Regions from separate parts of the Arthrobacter jinronghuae genome, predicted to be linked through region 2. Evidence: predicted binding sites of a transcription regulator. Region 2 holds the regulator's gene; the other holds the start of a gene.
The links. Region 2 encodes LexA, which represses DNA repair genes until DNA is damaged. Its sites were predicted from a motif close to TCGAACANNTGTTCGA; they were not measured.
Positions count from the first base shown of each region.

Region 1 (4,421 bases), 830 kb from region 2:
AGGAGTGCACCCGCACCACTTCGCGGACGGCAAAGGCCATGGCGCTCTGCATCCGCACGCCCAGCACGTCGAGTTTGAGCATGCCCATGGGGTCCATGTCGTGCTTGTCGAACTGGGACATGGGCAGGCCCAGGCCGCTGGGCTGCACTGGGGTGCGGTCCAGCAGGGAGGTATCCCCCAGGATCACTCCGCAGGGATGCATGGAGATGTGCCGGGGCAGCCGGTCCAGGCGTTCGGTGAGGTCCACCAGCAGGTCCAGCTGCTGGTTCTTTTCCACCTGGCCGGAGAATTCCCGCAGTTCGGGCTTTTCGGCGAGCGCCTCGCGGAAGTTGCGGGCCGAGAAACGCCACAGCTGCTTAGCCACAGCGCCGATCTCCTCCTCGGGCATGCCCAGCGCCAGTCCGGCGTCGCGCACCGCTCCCCGTGCCCGGTAGCCGTTCTGCATGCTCATCAGTGTGACGCGTTCGGAGCCGAAGCGTTCGAAGATGCGGTGATAGACGTTGTGCCGCTCAGCGCTTTCAACGTCAATGTCGATGTCCGGCAGCGTGGACCGGTCCCGGGACAGGAAGCGTTCAAAGATCAGGTCATGGTCCAGCGGGTTCACGTGGCTGACGCCCAGCAGGTAGTTCACCAGCGAGGAGGCCCCCGACCCCCGGGCAGCGGCGCGTACCCCCATCCCGGTGATCATGTCCGAGACTTCCGCAACGGTGAGGAAGTACGAGGCGAAGCCCAGCCGCTCGATGATGCCCAGCTCGTGTTCGAGCCGGTTGCGCAGCTCGACTTCGGCAATGGAGTCCCGGGCACGCAGCCTGCGGGTAATCCCTGCCTCGCAGCGCTGGCGCAGTTCGATCATGGGTTCGGCCTCGATGCCGATCACCGAGGCTTCGGGCACCACGGGCTGCTTCCAGCCCATGTCCGCCACGGGGTCTATTCGGCAGCTATCCGCGAGCGCCGCAGTGTCGGCCAGCATCCGTGCCGCTCCGGAGGAACCGTAGCCTGCCTCTGAGCTGATCTCACGGGCCAGTGCAGTCATCTCCCGTGTCCCCTTGAGCCAGCCCTGTCCGTTGGGCTGTAAGTCCGGGAGGTGGGAGAGCGAGGTCAGCGAGCGCGCGGCGTCGAGCACGTCGGCGGTGGCGGCTCCATCCTCGTCCACATAGCGCACGGCATTGGTGAGGATGCCGGGCACGCGCATCTCGTCGGCCAGCCGGAACATGCGTACTGCGTGGGCGAGGCTGAGGTTCTCCCCCGGCGCAGACAGATGCGTGACCACCTCGACGGCGAGCGCCCGGGCAGGGATCAGCGAGCGCCAGCGGCCGAACAGGGTGCGGGCGACGGCGTAGCTTCGGCTGCGCATGGCCTGGCCGACGTCGGACTGCGGGCCGACGAGGACGGTCAGGACCGGTTCGGCCTCCTCCTCGGGGACGCCTTGCCCGGCTCCTACGCCGCGGACGTACCCGGCAAGCTGCTCCATGGTGACGCCTACCGGTTTGCCGGCGCGTGCCCGGGAGGCGGAGGTGGCGGCGTGCGCGGCGGAGATCAGCCGGCACAGGGCACGGTAGCCCGCTCCCCCGGTATGCCCGTGGGCGAGAATGACCACCCGTCCCGTGACGGCGTTACTGCCATCCAGCACAGCCAGGTCCACCCCGACGATGGGATCGATGCCCGCCTCCATGCAGGCCCGCAGGTGCTTGACCGTTCCATAGAGCCCGTCCCGGTCGGTGCAGGCGAGCGCATCCGCGCCGTCGGCCGCTGCGGCCTGCGCCATCTCCTCCGGCCAGGACACCCCGTAGTGGGCGCTGAACGCAGTGGCTGCGTGCAGGTGGATGAAGCTCATTGTTTAGGCGCCGTCTTCCATTAGGCACTGTCTTCCATTAGGCGCTGTCCCTCAGGGCGTCATGGATCCGGATCAGGCGCCAGCGGTCGCTGCGGACGTGATGCGAAAGGTCGAGGGTGCGCAGGTCGGAGCGGTCATTGACCCGGGCCTGGACCCGCCAGATCTCGGTATCCACCAGCCCGGCGCCGTGTCCGCGTTCGGCTCGGGTTTCCTCTTCCCACCAGTTGCGGCGTTCATACCAGCGCACCGGATCGGCCCCCACCTTGTAGGTGCGCCCGCCCCAGATAAGCCGGAGAGGCTGGCCCGCGGGCGAGCACACCACCTCGATTGCTTCGCTGAAGGTACCCATTCAGCTTCCTCTCCGCCCACGGATGCATGCACACGCACCAACCCACTGGTTATCCATTGGTTCACTTGGTTATCAGTTGGCAACTAATTCGAACATATGTTCGAACAGCTCCGCCACCAGTGTACGACCAGCCGGGGACAAACGGCACCACTCGGGGATGGATCGGAAGGGAAGACCCGCTCCGGCGCAACAGGGCCCGCGGTGTCGCCGCAGAAGTAGATGCCCGCGCATGGTGCAGACTGTTCCCAGAACACACCGGATCCGGTGCAGAAGGCCGGTCCGGGCAGTTTTCACCGAATGGGGGAAGAGTATGACGGCAGACAGCAACACACCGCCTAATGGAGGGCAGCAGTCGGAACCGTGGAATCCGTTCGGGCAGGGACCTGAACCCCAGCACCGGAATCCATATCTGGAAGACGTCCTGCCTGCGGATCAGGGCCCGGTTCCCCCAGAAGCGGCCTCCCGGAAAACACGGTTCAGCGCGGCAGCGATAACGGGAATGATCCTCGTGTCGATCGTCTGGGCGATCGTCGTCCGCCCCCTCGTCATCCTCGCCCCCTGGGACGTCTCCGACTTCTCCATTTTTGGCTTCTTCGCCTTTTCCGGCCTGTTCACCCTGCTCGCAGGAGTGACGGGATTCATCGCGGCGCTTATCCAGGGGAACAAGAAGCTTGCCGCCCGCCTGTACATCATTCCCTCCCTGATCTGGCAGGCAGGCCTCGTGGCAGCGCTTTTCCTGCTGGTGATCGCCCTATCCGGTTATGACGGCACCTAACGCCAGGCCGCTCCTATCTCCCGCTGTCCACGTCCACCTTCACCCGCGCCGTGGTGGACAACGGCGTCTCCCGAATGAACAGGCACAGCACCAGGGCAACTGCCACGATGGGCACACTGAGCAGGAAAATGGGAGGCAGGGCCTGCCCGAATGCCGCAGCAATGAAGTCCTGCGCCGGTGCGGGGAGCCCGCGCAGCATAGCCGGACTCAGCGAATTGATGTCCCCTCCGAGGGCAGTCCCGGCCCCCGGCGGCGCCGCGGCAATCTCATTGCCCAACCGGTGGATGAAGATCGACCCGAACAGCGCGATCCCGAACGAGGCACCGATCTGGCGGAAATAATTCGCTGCGGAAATCGCCGCGCCCATATCCCTGCCCGGCACGCTGTTCTGCACAATCAGCACCAGGTTCTGCATCAGCATTCCCAGCCCGAGTCCCATCACCAGCATGCCGATTGCGGTGAACCCGTATGGGGTGGTGTCCGAGATCCGTGAGAGCAGCACCAACCCGGCAATGATCACCGCACACCCCAGCACCGGATAGATCTTGTACCGGCCGGTGCGGGAAATCAGCTGCCCGGTGCCGATGGAGGTCAGCAGCAGCCCGCCCATCATGGGCAGCATCATCAGGCCCGACTGCGTGGCGGTGGCCCGGTTGACCATCTGCAGGAAGGTGGGCAGGTAGGAGATGGTGGAGAACATCGCGATTCCGACGGCGATGCCCACCAGCACCGGCAGCAGGAAATTCCGGCTGCGGAACAGGCCAAGCGGCAGGATGGGTTCCTCGGCCCGCCTCTCCACCAGGACAAATGACGTGCCGGCCGCCAGCGTCACCACGGCCAGGGCAAGAATCTGCGGACTCGACCAGGCGTACGTGGTGCCGGCCCAGGTGGTCAGCATCACCAGGGCGGCGCTCGCGAGCGCAAGCAGCCCGGCGCCTGCGTAGTCCAGTTTCGGGCGCCGGCCCCGGGGTTTGGGCAGATGCAGCGAAGACACGACGACGGCGAGCGCCACCGCGCCGATGGGCAGGTTGATGTAGAACACCCACCGCCAGGACCAGGCATCGGTGATCCAGCCGCCCAGCAGCGGACCGCCCACGGACGCCAGCCCGAAGGCCGCCCCGATCAGGCCCATGTACTTCCCGCGCTCCCGCGGGGAGACCAGGTCCCCGAGGATGGCCTGCGCCCCGATCATCAGCCCGCCGCCGCCTACCCCCTGCAGCGCACGGAACCCGATCAGCTGGCCCATGTTCTGCGCCAGTCCGGACAGGACCGAGCCGGCGAGGAACACCACGATGGCGAAAATGAAAATGCTCTTGCGGCCAAACAGATCACCGAGCTTGCCGTAGATCGGCAGGCCGATGGTGGCCGCCAGGATGTACGCGGTGACCACCCAGGACAGATGCTCCAACCCGTTCAGGTCCCCCACAATGGTGGGCAGGGCCGTAGCGACGATGGTTTGGTCC
Region 1 covers NZ_CP104263.1:2,167,859-2,172,279, forward strand. Annotated here, with positions in the region: gene N2K98_RS10080 (DNA polymerase III subunit alpha) at 1-1,834, opposite strand, end outside; gene N2K98_RS10085 (DUF6504 family protein) at 1,872-2,183, opposite strand; gene N2K98_RS10090 (hypothetical protein) at 2,692-2,958, shown strand; gene N2K98_RS10095 (MDR family MFS transporter) at 2,972-4,421, opposite strand, start outside.
Region 1: a site for LexA is predicted at 2,272-2,287, ahead of N2K98_RS10085 (DUF6504 family protein). Genes of this name have one in related genera too.

Region 2 (4,421 bases):
AGTTTAGTCCCGAACGCCCCGACTCCCTGAAACCGGGACATCCTGGGCGCCCGGCTGCCGCTCAGGCGGCGAGCAGTTCCCGCAGCCGCGTCAGGAACGCAGTGGTTTCGGCTTCGGTGCCGGCCGTGACCCGCAGATGGCCCTCGATGCCGATGTCCCGCACGAGGACACCTGCCTCGAGCAGGCCTTCCCACACCGCCCGGGGATTCTCCATTCCGCTGAACAGCACGAAGTTGGCGTCCGACGGCGCCGGTTCCAGTCCGAGCGCACGCAGTTCCGTCACGATGCGGTCCCGCTGGCCCTTGATGTCTTCCACATTGGACAGGAGCGCATCGGCGTGCGTGAGGGCCGCATTCGCGGTCGCCTGCGTGAGTGCGGAGAGGTGGTAAGGCAGGCGGACCAGGCGAAGCGCGTCCGCAATCTGCGGTGCCGCGGCAAGGTAGCCGATGCGCGCTCCGGCGAGTGCGAAGGCCTTCGACATGGTCCGGGAAACGATCAGCCGTTCCCGTCCAGGGAGCAGCTGCAGCGCGCTGGGGGTATCGGTGTGGGAGAACTCTGCGTAGGCCTCGTCCACCACCACGATGGCATTGGAGGCTTCTCCTGCTTCATATGCGGCTTCGATCACCTCAAGTTCCAGGGCCGTACCCGTGGGGTTGTTCGGGGTGCACAGGATCACGATGCTGGGTGCCTGCGCCCGGATCTGCTCCGCAGCCGATTCGGGGGTCAGGGAGAAGTCCCGGTCCCTCGTGCCGGTCACGTATGCGGTGCCGGTGCCGCTGGAGAGCAGCGGATACATGGAGTAGGTGGGAGGGAAGCTCATGGCCGTTCGCCCGGGTCCGCCGAAGGCCTGCAGGATCTGCTGGAGAACCTCATTGGAACCGTTGCCGGCCCAGATATTCTCCGCGGCCAGTCCGTGGCCGAGGTATTTGGCCAGGTTTTCCCGCAGCAGCGTGAATTCGCGGTCGGGATATCTGTTCAAGCCGGCGACCACTGATTCAATCTCGGCCATAATGGCCCGGCGCACATGCTCCGGAAGACCGTGGGTGTTTTCATTGACGTTCAGCAGGACGGGCACATCCAACTGGGGGGCGCCGTACGGGGTCAGGCCCCGCAGATCATCGCGCAGGGGAAGTCTGTTCAGGTTTTCCAACTGTTCGTTCACCACTACAGCTTAGGACGCTGCGCGGTGACGTTGTATTTGGCCGACTTCCCGCACCCCTCTGTTACGGGTGCGCGCAGGTAAAGAACTTCGGGATGCCTGCCTGGCGAATCAGCGCGAGACCGGGATGTAAATCTGGCTGCCGGCGGGGACGGTGGCGTCCGCCAGGTTGTTGAGTTCCACGATGTCTGCCACCACGGTGCGGGGATCCCGGTCCGGAGCGAACTCGGTGGCGAGCGACCAGAGCGAATCACCGGCGGACACACCCACCTGGATGGTGCGTGTCTGTTCCTGGGCGTCGCCCGAAGCCATAGCCGGTGCGGTGAAGAATCCGATAAAGACCAGCAGTGCGGCGGCCACGATCATCAGCGGGGCGCCGACCAGGACGAGCCGGCCGCGCCGCGTCAGGCGCAGCGGGACCGACGCCTGGGTGTCCGCGGCAACGGCGGTGCGGGCGGCGGCAGCGGCCCGGTCCGGGGCACGCTCAGTGAGGCTCTGTGCGGTGAAGGGAAGTACGTGTACTGACATGTCAATACCTTTCCGGTCCGAAGAGCAGCTCCGCCGATTCCCCCGCTTCCCGCAAAAGCACCGGATAAACAGTGTGGCTCGAAACTGCATTCGAACATCTGGTGGGCCCGCCGAGGTGTCGGCGGGCCATTTCAAAGTCGGATCCAAACTCAGATCCATACTCAGACTCGAACGTATGTTCTAACTTGTACTCGAACATTTCTAGCACTTATCTACGAACATTGTCGAGACTCGCTCGAATATATGTTTGAAAATGAGGCTGCGCTCCCCTAGCGTTGAACCTGTTGGAAGCGGCTGGGACCAACTAACCATCCGGCACTGACAAAACGGCACTGACAAACGGCTTGGCGGGACAGACCACCACACCCGTTATCACCGCATCACCGCATCACCGCATCACCGCATCACCGCAGGACAAACCAGATACACCGTAAGAACCATCCGGCCCGCATCCACGGGCCGACTGTGAAGGGAAGCCGACGTGGCCCGTGTTACCAATGGCAGCACCCCCTCCCCTGCCGCGCCGGCAGGACGCACCAAGGGCCTAACCGCCCGCCAGACGAAGATCCTGGAAACCATCCAGCGTTCCGTGAACGCGAACGGTTACCCGCCGTCGATGCGGGAGATCGGCGACATCGTGGGCCTGGCCAGCCTTTCCAGCGTTACTCACCAGCTGAGCCAGCTGGAGAAGCTCGGCTATATCCGCCGTGACCCCAAGCGTCCGCGTGCCATGGAGATACTGGTTCCGCTGATGCTCCGCGGTGCTCCCCCGCGCCGCGGCAAAGGCAACGCGGTCGACGGCGGGAACACCGGGGAGGCTGCTGACGGCGCCGCAAAGGGCGGCCTGAGCTCCGTCGGCGGCAACGCACGCACACCCGCCTCCGGCAGCGTTTCCGACCTCACCACCGCAATCGACACGGCGATGGTTCCGCTGGTCGGACGGATCGCCGCAGGCGGACCCATCCTGGCCGACCAGCAGGTTGAAGAGATGGTCCCGCTTCCGCGCCAGCTCGTCGGGCACGGCGACCTCTTTATGCTTCGCGTTGCGGGCGATTCCATGGTGGATGCGGCTATCTGCGACGGTGACTGGGTGGTTGTCCGCCGCCAGCCCACCGCCGAAAACGGTGACATTGTCGCGGCCCTGCTCGAAGACGAAGCGACCGTGAAGACCTTCCGGCAGCGCAACGGACACACCTGGCTGCTGCCCCAGAACACCCGCTATGAGCCCATCCTCGGTGACGAAGCCACCATTATGGGCAAGGTTGTCTCCGTAATGCGTTCGCTCTAGGCACACCTTGAGAGGCCTGGTCGGACGCTGACAAGGACCACGCAAAAGCAGCACCGCCGGCACACGGCGGCGCTGCTTTTTGTTTTCCGCCGATCCGGGTCCGGCGGGTTTTACTTCTTCGCGCCGGCGGGTTCCGCGGCGAGCCGCTTCAGCGCCTGAAGCACCACGGAACGGTCGGTGGTGGACCAGAAGGGCGGCAGGGCGGCCCGCAGGAAACTGCCGTAGCGTGCGGTGGCCAGGCGCGAATCCAGCACGGCCACCACTCCCTTGTCTCCGGAAGCGCGGATCAGCCGCCCGGCGCCCTGGGCGAGCCGGACGGCCGCGTGGGTGGCCGAGACGCTCATGAAGCCGTTTCCCCCGGCCTTGGCAACCGCGCGGGTCCGGGCGGTCATCAACGGATCGTCGGGACGCGGGAACGGAATCCGGTCAATGATCACCAGCCGGCAGGAGGCGCCGGGGACGTCCACGCCCTGCCAGAGGGACATGGTGCCGAACAGGCAGGTCTCGTCGTCGTCGGCAAACTGCTGAACCAGGGCGGACATGGTGGATTCGCCCTGGCAAAGAATCGGAAAGTCGACCCGCTTCCGCAGTGCTTCCGCGGCTTCTTCCGCTGCACGGCGGGAGGAGAACAAACCCAGGGCGCCGCCGCCGGAGGCCTTGATCAGCGCCTCCAGTTCATCCAGCTGCTCCGGGGAGGTTCCACGTCCCGGTTTCGGCAGGTCCTTGGCTACGTACAGCACCCCCTGCCGGGGGTAGTCGAAGGGACTGCCGACGTCGGTCCCCGTCCATTTCGGTGCACCGGCGCCCACCAGCCCCAGGGCCCCTGCAACCGGACCGAACTCCGACCCGATGGCGAGGGTGGCCGAGGTCAGCACCACGGTGTGTCCGTCGAACAGGCCTTCGCGCAGCCGTCCGGCCACGGACAGCGGCGCAACGTTGATGGTGGGCGGTGCATCTTCTTCCGGGGCGGTGTAACCGGTGCCAGGCGAGAAGGTGCTGGCACGCGATGCCCACAGCACCTCCCCTGAATTCACTGCGTCAAGGATGCGTTCGCACAGTTCCAGGACAGCCATCAGGCGGGAGCGTGCCATCTGGCGGCCGCCGTCGACGGCGTCGGAGCCTTCGGGCTTGGAATCGGACAGGGCCGTGCGGCAGGCTTCACGCACCGCGCCCAGGACCAGCTCCTGGTCCTCGGACAGTCCTCCGGCCAGCAGGCCGGAGGGAACCGGGGCAAAAACCGAGTCGAAGGCCCGGCCGGCAGCCGCAAGCGGCTCCATGGTGGCGGAAGTGTGCTTGCGCGCGGCGGAGACCGCCGCGGATATAACGGTTCCGGAGAGCTGCCCGGTAACCGCGCCGGTGACGCGGTCCTGCAGCTCGTGCGCCTCGTCAATCACCACCACGTCGTAGTCCGGCAGGACCGCCAGTCCCTCGAACGCGCTGATGGCC
Region 2 covers NZ_CP104263.1:1,339,967-1,344,387, reverse strand. Annotated here, with positions in the region: gene N2K98_RS06240 (histidinol-phosphate transaminase) at 62-1,162, opposite strand; gene N2K98_RS06235 (LysM peptidoglycan-binding domain-containing protein) at 1,271-1,687, opposite strand; gene lexA (transcriptional repressor LexA) at 2,169-2,975, shown strand; gene N2K98_RS06225 (ATP-dependent DNA helicase) at 3,086-4,421, opposite strand, start outside.